4 regions of the Paenibacillus sp. fava2 genome follow, and region 2 is predicted to be linked to each of the others. Evidence: riboswitches for the same ligand, from Rfam matches in the RefSeq annotation. Region 2 holds a riboswitch; each other region holds the start of a gene.

The links. Region 2 has a riboswitch for cyclic di-GMP ahead of AC4G46_RS02430 (choice-of-anchor A family protein). Riboswitches for the same ligand answer to the same signal wherever they lie in the genome.
Positions count from the first base shown of each region.
Region 1: it holds a riboswitch for cyclic di-GMP, as region 2 does, so the genes downstream of both, AC4G46_RS14315 (hypothetical protein) here and AC4G46_RS02430 (choice-of-anchor A family protein) in region 2, are expected to answer to the same signal.
Region 3: it holds a riboswitch for cyclic di-GMP, as region 2 does, so the genes downstream of both, AC4G46_RS03125 (transglutaminase-like domain-containing protein) here and AC4G46_RS02430 (choice-of-anchor A family protein) in region 2, are expected to answer to the same signal.
Region 4: it holds a riboswitch for cyclic di-GMP, as region 2 does, so the genes downstream of both, AC4G46_RS30810 (flagellar assembly protein A) here and AC4G46_RS02430 (choice-of-anchor A family protein) in region 2, are expected to answer to the same signal.

Region 1 covers NZ_CM177755.1:3,339,243-3,342,965, forward strand. Annotated here, with positions in the region: gene trpS (tryptophan--tRNA ligase) at 1-887, opposite strand, end outside; T-box leader at 984-1,271, opposite strand; cyclic di-GMP riboswitch class I at 1,433-1,523, shown strand; gene AC4G46_RS14310 (hypothetical protein) at 1,483-1,665, opposite strand; gene AC4G46_RS14315 (hypothetical protein) at 1,714-2,073, shown strand; gene AC4G46_RS14320 (ketoacyl-ACP synthase III) at 2,153-3,151, shown strand; gene AC4G46_RS14325 (hypothetical protein) at 3,238-3,396, opposite strand; gene AC4G46_RS14330 (hypothetical protein) at 3,412-3,723, opposite strand, start outside.
Region 2 covers NZ_CM177755.1:522,892-526,614, reverse strand. Annotated here, with positions in the region: gene AC4G46_RS02430 (choice-of-anchor A family protein) at 1-1,487, opposite strand, end outside; cyclic di-GMP riboswitch class I at 1,578-1,668, opposite strand; gene AC4G46_RS02425 (alpha/beta hydrolase) at 2,798-3,723, opposite strand, start outside.
Region 3 covers NZ_CM177755.1:677,881-681,603, forward strand. Annotated here, with positions in the region: gene AC4G46_RS03105 (glycosyltransferase family 39 protein) at 1-265, shown strand, start outside; gene AC4G46_RS03110 (glycosyltransferase family 2 protein) at 367-1,344, shown strand; gene AC4G46_RS03115 (GtrA family protein) at 1,334-1,735, shown strand; gene AC4G46_RS03120 (class D sortase) at 1,788-2,438, shown strand; cyclic di-GMP riboswitch class I at 2,559-2,639, shown strand; cyclic di-GMP riboswitch class I at 2,714-2,794, shown strand; gene AC4G46_RS03125 (transglutaminase-like domain-containing protein) at 2,808-3,617, shown strand.
Region 4 covers NZ_CM177755.1:6,986,504-6,990,226, forward strand. Annotated here, with positions in the region: gene AC4G46_RS30805 (FUSC family protein) at 209-1,309, shown strand; cyclic di-GMP riboswitch class I at 1,623-1,713, shown strand; gene AC4G46_RS30810 (flagellar assembly protein A) at 1,745-3,616, shown strand; gene AC4G46_RS30815 (DMT family transporter) at 3,713-3,723, opposite strand, start outside.

The DNA of each region.
Region 1 (3,723 bases), 2.8 Mb from region 2:
TTGGGTCTGGCCGCATAATAAGCCCGGCGTTCCCGCATAGGCGTGAACAGTTCCTCTAAACTTGCGGTGATCCGCTCCTTGCAAGCGGCACAACCGATGCTTCCGCGTTCACAGGCTTCCCTAATCTCTGCCGATTCCAGCGGGTTAAAGGCCTGGTGATAAGCGTAAATCGGGCAGATCTCCGGATGGCCGGGATCATTTTTGCGTAAACGGGCAGGATCGGTCACCGCTCTTTTGATTGTCCGCGTGACTTCTTCAGTCGAAGAATCTAGGGTGATGGCATTGCCGAGGCTTTTGCTCATTTTAGCGTTGCCGTCTGTACCGATCAGCCGCGGCGTTTCACTCAGCAACGCTTGCGGTTCGGCAAATACAGGCTTATACAGCTCATTGAAACGGCGTACGATTTTGCGTGTAAGCTCCAGATGAGGCAGCTGATCCTCTCCGACCGGAATGACGGTTGCTTTGCAGAATGTAATATCCGCTGCCTGGCTGACGGGATAACCGAGAAATCCGTAATACATTTCATCAAAATGGCTGCTTTTCGCTTCCGCCTTCACTGTAGGGTTATGCCGCAGCAGATTTACCGTAACAAACATGGAAAAATAGATAGTCAGTTCGGCAATTTCCGGGATCAGCGACTGGATATAAAGGGTAGTCCGCTCAGGATCAATTCCTGCGGCCAGATAATCGAGTGTGATCTCACTGATATGGCGGCGGATATAGTCCGGCCGTTCAAAATGGGTCGTCAGCGCCTGCACATCCGCTAAAAATACAAACGATTCATATTGATCCTGCAGCATTACCCTGTTCTTGAGACTGCCCGAGTAATGGCCAAGGTGCAGCTTGCCGGTAACGCGGTCCCCTGTGAGCATACGTTCTTTGTTCATTCCAATTCCTCCTGGTATATTTTGTGATAATCCGTCGCCACCACCAGCCATCCTCCATGGCCATCACCCCCTTCAGCAAATAAAAAAACTCCGTCCGCTAAGGACGAAGTTATCGTTATGCCACCTTAATTAACCGCTTCGCTGCTTGATCTGCAGGTATCCGGTCTGGTCAATACGGTGCGGAGTCCACAAAAGATGTGAAGCTCGATACCGCTCCCGTGATAACGGCGGGATTCCCGGCATTTCCCTACTGCATCCTTGCAGACGGTTCGGAAAAGCAACTACAAAGTCCATTCACACCTGTGCCGGACACCGGTTCGCAGCGTCCACCGGCTCTCTGAAGTCCTTAATACAGGGTTACTTACCCTTTGTCAACGTTGTTACTGATATTGTGGATAATATTAACTTAAGAAGCAGGTGGAGTCAATCTGTTCCTTTGGGAATTTTTCGGTTATTACAAGCAGGATTAGGGAATTTGAATGTAGAATTATAAATAAAGCTAGACACTTAATACCAAATATGTTTGTAATTCAGAGGCGCCAGCTGATGAACAAAGGCAACTCCGCCGAAAGGCGGAAGACGCAAAGCCACCGGTCTAAACCGCAGAAACAGCGGCATGACAGCGGGGACGCTCATATAGTTTGGTTTTTTTGTTGTCTAAATACAACAAGGGAGAGTTGCAATCATGCTGTAATACAGAAACAGCCTGCCCGGCAGGAGCGCTTTGACCTGTTTTGATCACTATTGAAAACTGTTGAACACATTCTGAAAGATTCATACCTTTGCTTCCTTTTATCAAACAAACAGAACTGGAGATGTCCTTAAGATGATAGCAGAAACAACTATGCACCCTGAATGGAATACAATTTTTATCAGCCTGCACGGGTTTGCCGACCTCGAAGAGACCATTAAAGAGGTGGATATTTTCGAAGCCCAGATGCCGCATCTGCCGCTGAAGGAGATGTCGCTGATCATTGACTGCACGGACATGGCACCCTTCAAAGCAGAAATTCTGCCGGTGCTTGAACGCTGCTACGTGATGTATAACAGCTTCAAGCATGCCGTTCTCGTCAATCCGGTTAAAGTGGTGGCCAAGTCGCAATTGCAGCGAGTAGCGCCAAAAGCCAGCTTTAACGGCCATTTTGTAGATACTGTGGACGAAGCGTGGGCTATTGTAAAAGGCTAGCTCAGACCCGCAAGAGACCGGACGGCTCTAACGTATCATGCTGACAAAATAACAAATACACTAACAAAGGTGGGCCGATATGGTTAACGTAAGGATTGCAGGAACTGAAGTGTACCATCCGCCATTCAAAGTTAGCAATGCACAATTGGCTGAACAGGCTGGCGAAGCTGCAGACAAGCTTATTGGTATTTGGGAGTATTTTGGCCGTAAGGATCGTTATTATGCGACCACCTATGAAGAAAGCACGCTGTATATGGCCATTCAAGCCTCTAAAGCGCTGCTTGCGGGCAGCGGGCTTGGCGGAGAGGATCTCGATATGATCGTTGTCTCCTCGGGCACCCATGAATACAGTGCGCCGACTGACGCTGCCCTGCTGCACCAGGCAATCGGGGGGAAACAGTCCTGTATTGTATACGACAGCAATGCGAACTGCGTGGGAATGGTAGTCGCCGCAGACCAGGCAGCCCGTTCGATGATGACCAATCCCGGAGTAAGGTATGCGCTGGTTGTCGGCTCTGAGCAGATCGCCCGCTTTTATAAAGAAGGGGATCTGGCTTCAAAAGGACTTTGCGGGGATGCTGCCTGCGCGGTTCTGCTGGAACGGGTAGAGGAAGGGGACTCCGGACTGATTGATTCCGCTTATTATACCAATACGCAAAAGGCGGAAGACATGCTGTTTCCGTCTGCCGGTATGACCCAGATGTTCGGAGAGCATCTTACGCTTGAGGAAAAAAAGATCTATCTGCATCCCGAGTATAATGTCAATGTGGCATTCCCTACAGCAGTGACCAATATTGAAAGCCTGCTCCATAAACACGGATATGCCAAAAGAGAGGTTAAGCACTACATTCTCAGCCAGCTGAACCTTTCAGTGATCAAAGAGATTGCCGGCAAGCTGCAGGAGGATGAAGCCAAATTTCCTTATATAGGTGATATTTACGGGTATACAGGGACCAGCAGCCCGTTCATTACCCTGCATCATGCCATCAAGGACGGGACACTCGTACCCGGTGATTTGTTCTTCATGTGGTCGGTCGGTGCAGGGATTACAAGCTGTGCTACACTGTGGAGACTCTAACCCGGATTATTACTATAGCAGAACCATTAAGAAGCCTGCGCAGACTGCGCAGGCTTCATTCTTTTCCCCGCAGTGACGGGACTATATCAGTTTGCGATTCCGATGGCAATCGCGGGTGACAGCTCAGGATCCAGCTGCTTCATCAGCTTCAGCAGATTGCTCTCAGACATGGCGATGCAGCCGGCAGTTGGCTGGCCGGCTCCTCTCCAGATATGCAAAAAGATTGCACTGCCCTTGCCGGGCACGACCGGTTCATCATTTTACCTTACGACGACGGCATACTTATACAGCGGGTGCAGGAGACGTTCGTAGGACGCCCAGCGGCTCCCGGGATCTCCGGTAAAGGTGACCCGCTTATTGTATTCGGCAGAGCCGGGGTCATCAATCCAGTAGTCCCGGCTGCCGACTTTGCTGTACGGGAGTTTGAGGCCTTCCGGACCAGCAGCGGAGCCGAAAGCCTCCCCGAGCCTGAAGACCCCTGAGGGCGTGCGCTTGTCGCCTTCTTTTGTTTTGCCGATGCCGCCTGCACCCAGCGTTACCGGTATGCCTGATAGCACCGTCTTCCAGCTTCC
Region 2 (3,723 bases):
CCTGAAGTCGGCGTCGGTGTTGGTGCTGTTGTCGGTACCGGCGTCGGCGTGCTTGTTGGTGCTGCCGTCGGCGTCGGTGTTGGTGCTGTTGTCGGTACCGGCGTCGGCGTGCTTGTCGGTGCTGCCGTCGGCGTCGGTGTTGGCGCTGTTGTTGGTACCGGCGTCGGCGTGCTTGTCGGCGCTGCCGTCGGTGTCGGTGTTGGTGCTGTAGTCGGTACCGGCGTCGGCGTGCTTGTCGGCGCTGCCGTCGGTGTCGATGTCGGTGCTGTAGTAGGTACCGGCGTCGGCGTGCTTGTCGGCGCTGCCGTCGGTGTCGATGTTGGTGCTGTAGTAGGTACCGGCGTCGGCGTGCTTGTCGGCGCTGCCGTCGGTGTCGATGTTGGTGCTGTAGTAGGTACCGGCGTCGGCGTGCTTGTCGGCGCTGCCGTCGGTGTCGATGTTGGTGCTGTAGTAGGTACCGGCGTTGGCGTGCTTGTCGGCGCTGCCGTCGGTGTCGATGTTGGTGCTGTTGTCGGTACCGGCGTCGGCGTTGCTGTCGGTGCCGTTGTCGGCTCCGGTGTCGCTGTGCTTGTCGGAACCGGCGTTGGCGTTGCTGTTGGTGTTACCGGGGTTCCGTTGTCACGGCCGGTATATGGCTTATGATGGAATTCCCCGCTTCCTTCCAGGGAAGCACCGATCATACTCCCGTTGATTTGCCCGTTATTAAAGGTAATCGCTGCGTTTGGTGCCAGCACAGTTCCCATTACACCGATACTCTCCAGCCGCAGAGCCGTTGCCTGCGGGAAGTTATAAAGCACCTTATTCTGGCTTACGCCAGTCAGCCCGTTTCCGTTCTTGAACGTGACCGAAGTTCCGTCAATATTAACGATAGCGGTAGATCCCTCCGGTGCAGTAATCCGCAGCTCATTGGCGGCAGTCAGCGTGCTTCCTGAAACCAAGAATACATTCAGCACAGGATCAGTGCCGGTCAATTTAATATTTCCATAGCTATCCTCAGTCTTGCCGTTCACCGTCAAAGCTGCAAGCTCCTGGGATTTAGCGCGGAGCAAGGCAAACTCCGAGACGAAGTTAATAACGTTCGCTTCTTTCCGCAGGGTTCCTGTCCCGCCCCGCGGTTTACCTGAACCTGTATAAGTGCCGCCGTACACGGCGTTACCGTTAACTTCCCCCATCTCATAGCTCAGATTGCCGCCAGCCACCAGCGAATCCATTTCTGAGCGTTCCGCAGCACTCAGGCTATGGCCTACCGAATATCCGCCCTGTGAAAGGGTAATATTGCCGCCTGCAGCCATTCTGCCTTCAGAATCACTATGGTAGCCTTTGAGATCACCAAGGATAAACACATTGTACTTACCCGCAACGCCCGGAAGGGGGGCACTGTCGGCTCTCACTTCACCCTGACCGGCCGAAGCCAGCCAGCCGCCGACCAGCAGGACTGCAGACATAGCCAGTGCAAAAGATAATTTGAATACAGATTTACGTTTCATTAATAATCCCCCCGTAAGATGCGATATAAATTTTGGTTATAGCAGCACCTTCACCTGAAAAATAAAAAAAACCGCCAGGAAGACAAGCTCCATGGCGGCCGGACGATCATAGCCCTCTCTCAAAGGCTGTAGACTCCTGACTTTGCGTCCCGCACTTTCGCGCGGTTTGCGATTATACATGAGAAGGTATGTAATTGGTAATAGAGAAAATAGTCTATGACATTTGTTACTTTAGAACTAAACTCAGTGTATTCCCTGATCCTCTGTATTGTCAATCTATTCCTTATAATATTTTGCCAATAACATTAGGAATTTTTCAAAAAAGAGCCTGTACGGCGGATTATATGCAGAAAAGCACTATAATTCTATCTATTCTCCAACTGATTCTCTCTCATGCTCAGGAATACCCGTACTCATTTACTTAAAATTGTTGTATTTAAAATATTTTCATTCTAGTAGTTTTGAACTACTTATTATTGAGATTATTATATTCCCGATTTAAGTAAAAAAGACTCCCCGCGGATCACTCCGCAGACAGTCTTCGTTCTTTGCGTGGGTTTAATATTATAACAGCTGCAGCCAGCCGATCATTGACATCCAGAGCGGAATACTTAAAAACAGGCCAAACACCAGACCGCGGCGGAGACTTCCTTCGTGATTCATCATCATTCTCCTTTTTTAACTGCATTATTCTTATCCTTAGTATTTCAAATTCAATATAAAACAATTCTAAATATTTTATTGTGAAAAATATCACATTATTACTGTTATTTTAAAATATTATGTTGCAAACAAAAAGGCCTTGCCATGGGAGTTGGCAAGACCTGCAGGGTACCATATAACACTGGGGGGTGTCTGGTATATTCACTATAAAGGATCTACCTGAAAATAAGCTGATAGCAAGCTAAAAATTACATTAAAATGGTCCAGCAGCCCAAAGTGCTGATCACTACGACCAGCGCTACAGGATAAAGAATTTTCCGGCTCACCTTATCTCTGAAGGTAAAAAACAGACATATCATACAAAGCCACGCAATTAGGAGACTGCCCATTTCCTATGCATTCGCTCCTTCCTGACCTCTGATCTATATTAAGAAGATACCCGCCGGGCACCCGATACATACCATTTTGTACGGCATTTTTTTCTCCTATATATAGAAGAAAAGCGCGGCAACCGGTAAAATCCGGAACACCGCGCAGCATCAATTGTTGTAGTTCCAGCCTGTGCTTGCATAAGTACGGTCTCTCGCTCCCTTACTAATATAAAGCAAACTGCTGATTTGTCAAATGGAACAGCTTCCCGGAGACTCTCAGATGCAGAGCTCAGCACCTTCCGCTGCAAAAACAAAGCGCAGCATCGGACTGAACAGCGGCTGCAGCACAGACATATGTCCTTCGCCCTGGAATTCCTTATAGGACAGCCGGCTGAGCCCGCAGCCGTTATATGGGATCAGCCGCTCATGGAAGGCCCTGGCATTCTCCAGCATACCGGCCTCCTCCGAGCCGATGCCGATCATCAGCGAGCAGGCAAGCTCCCCGCTGCGCAGCTTGTCCTCCAGCTCCGGCAGCATATCAAACAGCACCCTGCCCTTCCACCAGAGGGACGGGCTGCCTGCGATATAAGTGCTGAACAGCCGGCTGCGGCGGATCAGCGTATACAGGGCGAAGAAGCCGCCCAGTGAATGTCCGAACAGCGCAGCCCTGGAGTGATCCACGCGGTATCTGCGGCTGATCAGCGGCATCAGCTCCAGCTCAATAAAGTCGAGAAAGGTATCCGCCCCGCCGTTCACCGGCCAGGGGGAGCCGTCCGGACGCAGACCCTGCTGTACATCCGGCAGGGTAAGATCGCGGAAGCGCCGCTCGGCCACAAACGGCCCGTCTGCCGGATAACCGATGGAGATTACCATACCGGACGGAAGCCCCCGCGGATGCCGGGTCTGCAGCCGCATCGCATCGTTCAGGGAAGCGAAATAGGCATTGCCGTCGACGGTGTACAGAACCGGGTAACCCTCCGGCGGCGGGGGCTTCAGCGGGATATGGGCAAAGATCCGGTAAGTCAGGCCATTATACAGGGAGGTCATGTCCCACATCTCGGTTCCCGGCAGCATGCAGGCACTGACAGGTGAGATCAGCCCAGGCTCCATCCCGGCCCGCAGCGCCCCCGCCTCCTGTCCGTCAGCCGCTCCGTACAGCCACTGCAGCGCTTCAGGAAACTGCGCCGACATAGAGGCAAGGT
Region 3 (3,723 bases), 150 kb from region 2:
CTCACAGTATGTGCCTTGGATGCTCGTTCCGCGCGAGACGTTCCTGTATCACTATTTTGCAATGGTGCCGTTCATGATCCTGGCTATTGTTTATGTTATGAAGCTGCTCGACAGCAAGGTTCCCGGAGCCGCCAAAATCCGTTATGCTTATGTGGCCCTAGCCGCAGTGCTCTTTATCACGTTCTATCCGGTACTGTCAGGAATGCAGGTTAGTGCCGATTATGTAAATATTGTGCTGCGCTGGTTCCCTTCCTGGGTGTTCTAGGGGCCAGCGGGCTAAGTAACTAAGCGTATGCTTTCGAAGCAAGTTTTGTACGAAGTAATACAGGGAAGCCCATGCTTATAAAACTTTTAGGAGGAAACAGGGTGAAAGCCAGATACAGTGTAGTTGTCCCGATGTACAATGAGGAGGAAGTCATTCAGCATACGTATGAGCGCCTAAAGAAGGTTATGGACGAATGCGGTGATTCCTACGAGCTGGTCTTCGTCAACGATGGCAGCCGTGACCGTACAGCTGAGATTATGCGCGGGATCAGCAGCCGTGATGAGCATGTCAAGCTGATTGACTTCTCGCGAAATTTCGGGCATCAGGTCGCGATTACCGCCGGGATGGACTATGCTGAAGGGCAGGCGGTGGTGGTCATCGATGCCGACCTTCAGGACCCGCCGGAGGTTATCCTGCAGATGATTGCGAAATGGAAGGAAGGCTACGAGGTTGTCTATGCCAAGCGGCTTAAACGCCATGGGGAGACGCTGTTCAAGAAGGTAACCGCCAAGCTCTTTTACCGTCTGCTGAGCAGCATGACGAGCGTGGAGATTCCGACTGATACAGGCGATTTCCGGCTGATTGACCGCAAAGTATGCGATGTGCTGCGCGGCCTGAAGGAGAAAAATCGTTATGTCCGGGGGCTGGTAAGCTGGGTAGGCTTCCGCCAGACGATGGTCGAATATGTGCGTGAGGAGCGTTTTGCCGGAGAAACTAAGTATCCGCTGAAGAAAATGGTCCGGTTTGCGCTGGACGGCATCACCTCCTTTTCCCATAAACCGCTCAAAATAGCATCCTATGTCGGATTCTTTTTGGCCTTCTCCAGTTTCTTATATCTCTTCTTCATCTTGTTTCAGAAGCTGTTCACGACGTGGGCAGTTCCCGGCTGGACCTCTATTGTCGGCGTCAATCTGCTATTTAACGGCATCGTGCTGATGCTGCTGGGGGTAATCGGAGAATACATCGGACGGATCTATGATGAATCCAAAGACCGGCCGCTGTATATTGTAAGGGAAACGAGAGGGTACGAGGACGGAGAATATCCGGACCTACGGGAAGGCAAACGTTATGAAAAGTAACAGACTGAACGCTGGGTTTATCCAGTTCCTAAAGTTCAACGCCGTAGGTTTGCTTAATACCTTGATAGATTTTGCAGTATTTACACTGCTGCATTCACTGGGGATGATGAACGCTCCAGCGCAGGTCATTTCTTATAGTGCAGGGACAGCGAATAGTTTTTTCTGGAACAAAAAGGTGACCTTTCGTGACCGGGCAACTAACCAGCGCGGCTCTGACCGTCTCCAGCTGGTGAGGTTTATCATCCTCAATCTGGCCGTGCTGGGTATTTCGGTGCTGCTGATGCATTTTCTGACGGACAGCTTCGGCATTCAGGTGCTGATAGCCAAGGTGTTCGTTACGTTCGTAACGGTAATTATCAACTTTTTCGGAAGCCGTATGTGGGTGTTCTAGGCAATTACCCGGACAGGGACTGCCCTGTTCAAGAATATAAAGGGGGATGTTCATGCGCAAGTTTTCCTATTTGATTATTTTGGCGGGCGTCCTTATTATGCTGTATCCCAAAGCAAGCGAGTGGTACAACGACAGGCAGCAGGCTAAACTGCTGGAGGAAGCTGAACAAGCCTACAGCGAACTGGCACCAACAGCCGGACCGGATCTGCAAAAGCCCTATGCGGAGGTGACCCAGCTGCTGGCTGAAGAGTCGGTGCAGGAGGAGGAGGTACAGCCTTCTGCGGAGCCCGTTGAAGAGATTGCTGTGGGCGGCAAAATCACCGGAATCATTGAGATTGACCGGATCGATCTGAAGCTTCCTGTTCTTGAAGGTGCGACAAAGGCGAATATGAAGCATGCTGCCGCCCATATGAAGGAGACGGCTCCGCTGGGTGAGGTAGGCAATGCGGCTATAGCTGCGCACAGATCCAGAACAGCCGGCAGGCTTTTTAACAGGCTGGATGAAGTAAAGATCGGGGACACCATCAAGATAAAGACGAGTGCAGAGGAGTATCAGTACGTAGTATATGATATTTCTATAGTGGAGCCGACGGATGTGTCGGTGTTGAACGGCAATGGGGAAGATAAAATCCTGACCCTAATCACCTGTGATCCGCTGGTTAACCCGACTCACCGGCTGATTATTCATGCTAAGCTTTCTTGAAAACAGACAAAAAAGGATTCAGCGCGAATTAACGAAAATTTTATTGAAAAATGCTGAAATTCTAGTAAAATAGGTCTTGTATCTGGGCGAATATATGGTAGTATATAACTATAAAAGCACACACGATAACGGCAAACCTATCGAAAGGTAGGGACGCAAAGCTAAAGGGCCTTCCCGTAAGGATGGCAGCCAGCTACCGAATGAAGGGCTTTTTTTGTTGGCTATTCAATCCAAAATCTAGTATTTTTGGTAGATTAAGAGATAGATAAAGCTGCACACGATAATGGCAAACCTATCGAAAGGTAGGGACGCAAAGCTAGAGGGCCTTCCCGTAAGGATGGCAGCCAGCTACCGAAAGGAGTTTTATCCATGAAAAAATTTTATTTCATGCTGTTAACATTGTTCGTAGTTGTCACTTCCGTTCAGACAAGCACAGCTTCAGCTGCAACTGCAGACTCAAGCTGGTTGAATACATCGAAGCTCGATCAAGGTGTTGTTGCAGTATCCTATGATGTACCTGCTGACAAACGTATCAAGGTTATGATTACGAAAGACGGCAACAGCTATACTTACAATCTGTATGCTTCCCAGTCGACAGAATCCTTCCCGCTGCAGCAAGGCAACGGCACTTATAAAGTATCTGTTCTTGAGAACACAACCGGTAACAAATATAAAGTGGTGTCTTCCGAAGATGTTGAGCTTAAACTCAGCAATGCTAACGCCGTATACTTGAGCTCCGTACAGAACGTGAAATGGACCTCTTCCGATAAAGCAGTACTGAAAGCTAAACAGCTTACAAAAGGCTTGACTACAGATGAAGCTAAGGTAAAAGCGATCTATAACTACATCGTAGCAAATGTTAAGTATGACAACGCATTGGCTGCTACTGTAACACCGGACTATATTCCTAACAATGACAGCACACTGCTCTCCAATAAAGGCATTTGCTATGACTATGCTTCCTTGTTCGCTACTATGCTTCGCAGTGAAGGCATTCCAACAAAGCTTGTAATGGGTAACACAAGCTATGTATCGACATATCATGCTTGGAATGAAGTTCTGCTTAATGGCAAATGGGTAACAATTGATACTACAGTTGACGCTGGCCTGGCTAAAAACAACAAAGACGTTGGCCTGACTAAAGTTGCGAGCAAATATAGCGCTGCTAAATTCTACTAAGAACCATGATAATACGGTGACATTGAGACAACCTGCTAATATAATTTAGCAGGTTGTCTTTTTTTTGATTAAGGGGTTGCTTTTTGTCAGTGATGTGGGGTATTAT
Region 4 (3,723 bases), 810 kb from region 2:
ACAATCCCGCCCCTGCTTCGACAACATTTCATATTATATAGCATATCGGATGAATCCCATATATGCGATAACATAGAATGTAAAAACTCCGGCTGAATCTTAACAAGTTCGTAAAATCTATCCGCTGCACACTCCGGCTGAAGTGCTATAATGAAAACGGCTGAAAACAGCTTGAAAATTCCTCCTTTTACGAAAGAAGATGACCGACATGAACGAGGGGTTACAGGACCGCCTTGAGAAATTTGGATTATCCCTTTATATGATACGCATTACCCTGGCTGCCTCCCTATCATGGCTGGCCGTCCACAGTCTTTATGGCGATAATTACCTATACTTCGCACCGCTGGCTGCGATTCTGATTACACAGGGCACCGTGAAGGCTTCCCTGGAAAAAGGCTGTTACCGGCTGCTTGGCATTGTGCTCGGCGGAACCGTCAGCCTGATTGTGGGACGCTTCCTGGATGTCGGAATCGTCTCCCTCCTGCTGATTCTGCTGATTGGCATAGGCGTTGCAACCGCCTGCCGGATTAACATCCAGGCCGTCTCGCAGGTCGGCGTAACCTCTGTGCTCGCGCTTACCTTCTACCATGACCATTATGTCGTATGGAGGCTTGCCGAGACGCTGATCGGGGTACTCATCGCCCTGTTGATCAATATGATTATTGTCCCGCCCAAGGGCTTCGCCAAGGTTAAGGGCCTGGCGCTTCAAGGAAGCCTGCTGCTGGCCGATTCATTAAGTGGGCTCGCTTCGGGCGGCAGAAACGGTGAACCGGCCCGTGATATGCTGAAGCGCTCCGGCGGACTGCTCGCGAAGAGCAGCAGCCTGCAGAAGGAGCTGCTGTACACGCTGTCGCACTATCCCTGCCGCAAGGATCTGAGCGGGCTGACCCAGGCCACGTCGCATCTGCAGAAGGTTCATTTCTATATCCAGGAAATTGCTGAAGAGCTGACCCTGCTGCCTGCCCACTACGCCGGTTCGGACCGGATGAATGAGGTGATGGCTGCAGCAGCCGATTGCATCGCTCTCTACGGCACCAAGACGCTTTCTGATGCCGAAGCCCGGCGGCCGCTGCCGGAATGTCTGCGCCGGGCCCGGGAGCTGCAGCTCTCCTGGTTCTCCGAGCTGCAGGCGGAATGTCCGCTGACAGCCATCCGCGATCTCGGCGCCGTCTTTTCACATCTGAACCGGGTGCTTGATGTTATTGAACAGGCCGATTATACGGCCGTTTCTGCAGCGGCCGTTCCGGTAAGAAGCGGATCCGCCCGCAGCATCCGTCTCGGAAGCAAAGGACTCTCCCACAAGCTTTAAGCTTGGGAGGGTCTTTTTTAGGATAAACACTTAACGCTTTGGGGTCTCCTCCAAAAAGGTCCGGAGTCAACCTCCATGCTAAGAATCCGCCTCCCGGAGCCTGACTGGAGATAAAGACCCAATACCGGCTCTTACACCGTACTCCAGCTGCAATTTTCGGATGAATTTACAGTTGAAAACTCACTGCACAAGTATTAAAATTAGGATTATTTGCAGCATTTGTCGGAATTCAGTACTATAGCACCAGTTATGAATCTTTTATTGCCGATTCTAGTCGAATAAATGACCTCATGCTGAATGTTTATCAATGTCTCATGTATAATGGCAAACTGTCCGAAAGGGCAGGACGCAAAGCAATGGGCCTAACAATGCGCTGTCGCATTTACGGCTGCCAGGCTGCCGGTTTCTGATAAAACTAGAAGCGAGGTTATAACAATGCCGAACCACACTCTCGAACAGCCACGGCATGCGTTCAGTATCATGCCTGCCTTCAGTACTGCTGATCCCATACAGTCCTCCATCCGCTCCAAGCCGTTTGGAACAGCCGGTAATGAGGAGAAGAACGGGAGAATCATCGTGCAGAATGACCAGATTTTTATAACACCTCCCTTGCCCGGCGGCAAAGCTGCTGTTATCTCTGCCCTTCACCCTGTTGTCCTCAAGATTAACCGGATCAAAGCAGCCGAGCCTGTTGCCATTACATCATCTGACCATCTGAGCTGGGAAATCAGCGAGAAGCCGCAGTACCAGATTACTGTTTCTGAGGACGGGCTAAGCGCCTACTTTACCCTCTACCGGGTCGAAAAGTATGCCTGGAGGCTGGTCAATTGCCCGGCTTCGGCTGAGGTCTGTGTCCGGGCGGAGCCGAACTATGATCTGCTGCTCTCCAGGCTGACCGTTAATCAGATTCTGGCCGAACTCTCCAATAGCTCCTTCATTCCCAATCTCAACATTCCTGCCTTGTATGCCGAGCTGAATAATCCGACTTATCTCCCGGTCTGCATCGCAGTGGGCAAACCGCCGCTGCCGGGAACAGACGGACGGCTTGAGCCCCTGGCCAGACTGTCTATCGCTGAAGTATTCAGCAGCAGTGAAGTCCCTGATCCGGAGAATATACTTGATTATCCAGGGATCCCTTCTGTACGGACAGGCGGGATACTGGCACGCAGGCTGCCTCCGCAGGAAGGCTTGCCCGGTTCTGACGTTTACGGCAGCATTCTGCCCTCTCCCCCGCCGGAGGATATCATCCTGAAGCCTGCTGATTGCTACTCGCTGCTCCCGAACGGCGATATTGCTGCGCTCCGTGACGGCCGGCCGCGGATTACAGGCTGGGGAACCCGGATGATGAGCATTGATTTTCCCGATATGCATGTAGTGCAGAAGAGTATGATCACCGCTAACAGTGCAGTTTGGTTTGCAGGAGATGTAATGTTTCCGGGTGGAATCGGTGATCATTGCACGATAGAGGCATTAGGAAACGTATACATATTCGGCGATGTCCGTCATGCCGTCATTGCCGCTACCGGCAGTGTAATCATACGCGGCAAAGTAACGGACTGCCGCATCTACTGCGGCGACTGCGGGGCAAAACAGCACCGGCTGTATACAATTCCCGGACAGCTGATTGATGAGCTGTCCTTGCTCAGGAACGCCGCCCTCCTCCTGGAGGAGAATCTCCGCTCCCGGCAGCAGCCCGTGAAATACGGGCTGGTCATACTGCTCCTGCTGGAGAGCAAATACGTCCATCTTCCCGGCCTGATGAAGGGGCTGCAGGAGCTGCTTGCCGAGGGCAAGCCTGCAGCTCCGGCTGATTCCGGGCAGTTAAAGCATATGCTGGAGATCTTCCTGCATCCCGGACAGTTCACTGAATTTATTAATGACGCCGTGATCACCACCTTTCTGGATCTGCTGGAGGAGCTTCGTGACGGGATTCTCCATATGCATGAGGGGAATGTCCGGCTTGATCTTGCCTGCTCGGAGGACAGTCTGCTCCATTCCGGAGGAGACCTTTATATTCATGGAGAGGGCGCTGCGAACAGCACACTGCTGGCAGCGGGTAATGTCCGCTTCCTGATGGCACAATCGGTATGCAACGGTTCTACAGTTGAAGCCGGAGACTCCATTGCGTTGCAGCAGGCCGGAGCTGCAGCAGGCCGGCAGTCTGTGCTTGCCGCCGGCCGCAAAATCAGCGTCCGCCAAATAGAAGATACCCGGATAACCATTGGCGAACATACCGCCAAGTTCACTCTACCTGCGGGAGAAGCCGTCTTCACGGCCCAGAGCCTGCGGTTAAGAAACCGGACCTGACCCATACGAAAAGAGCCTGCAGAATGCCGCACAAAGGCAGCCTGCAGGCTCTTTGGGTCTGATCATAACCAGGAACCGCCTGGCGGAGCATCTCTTTTAGAGTGAAT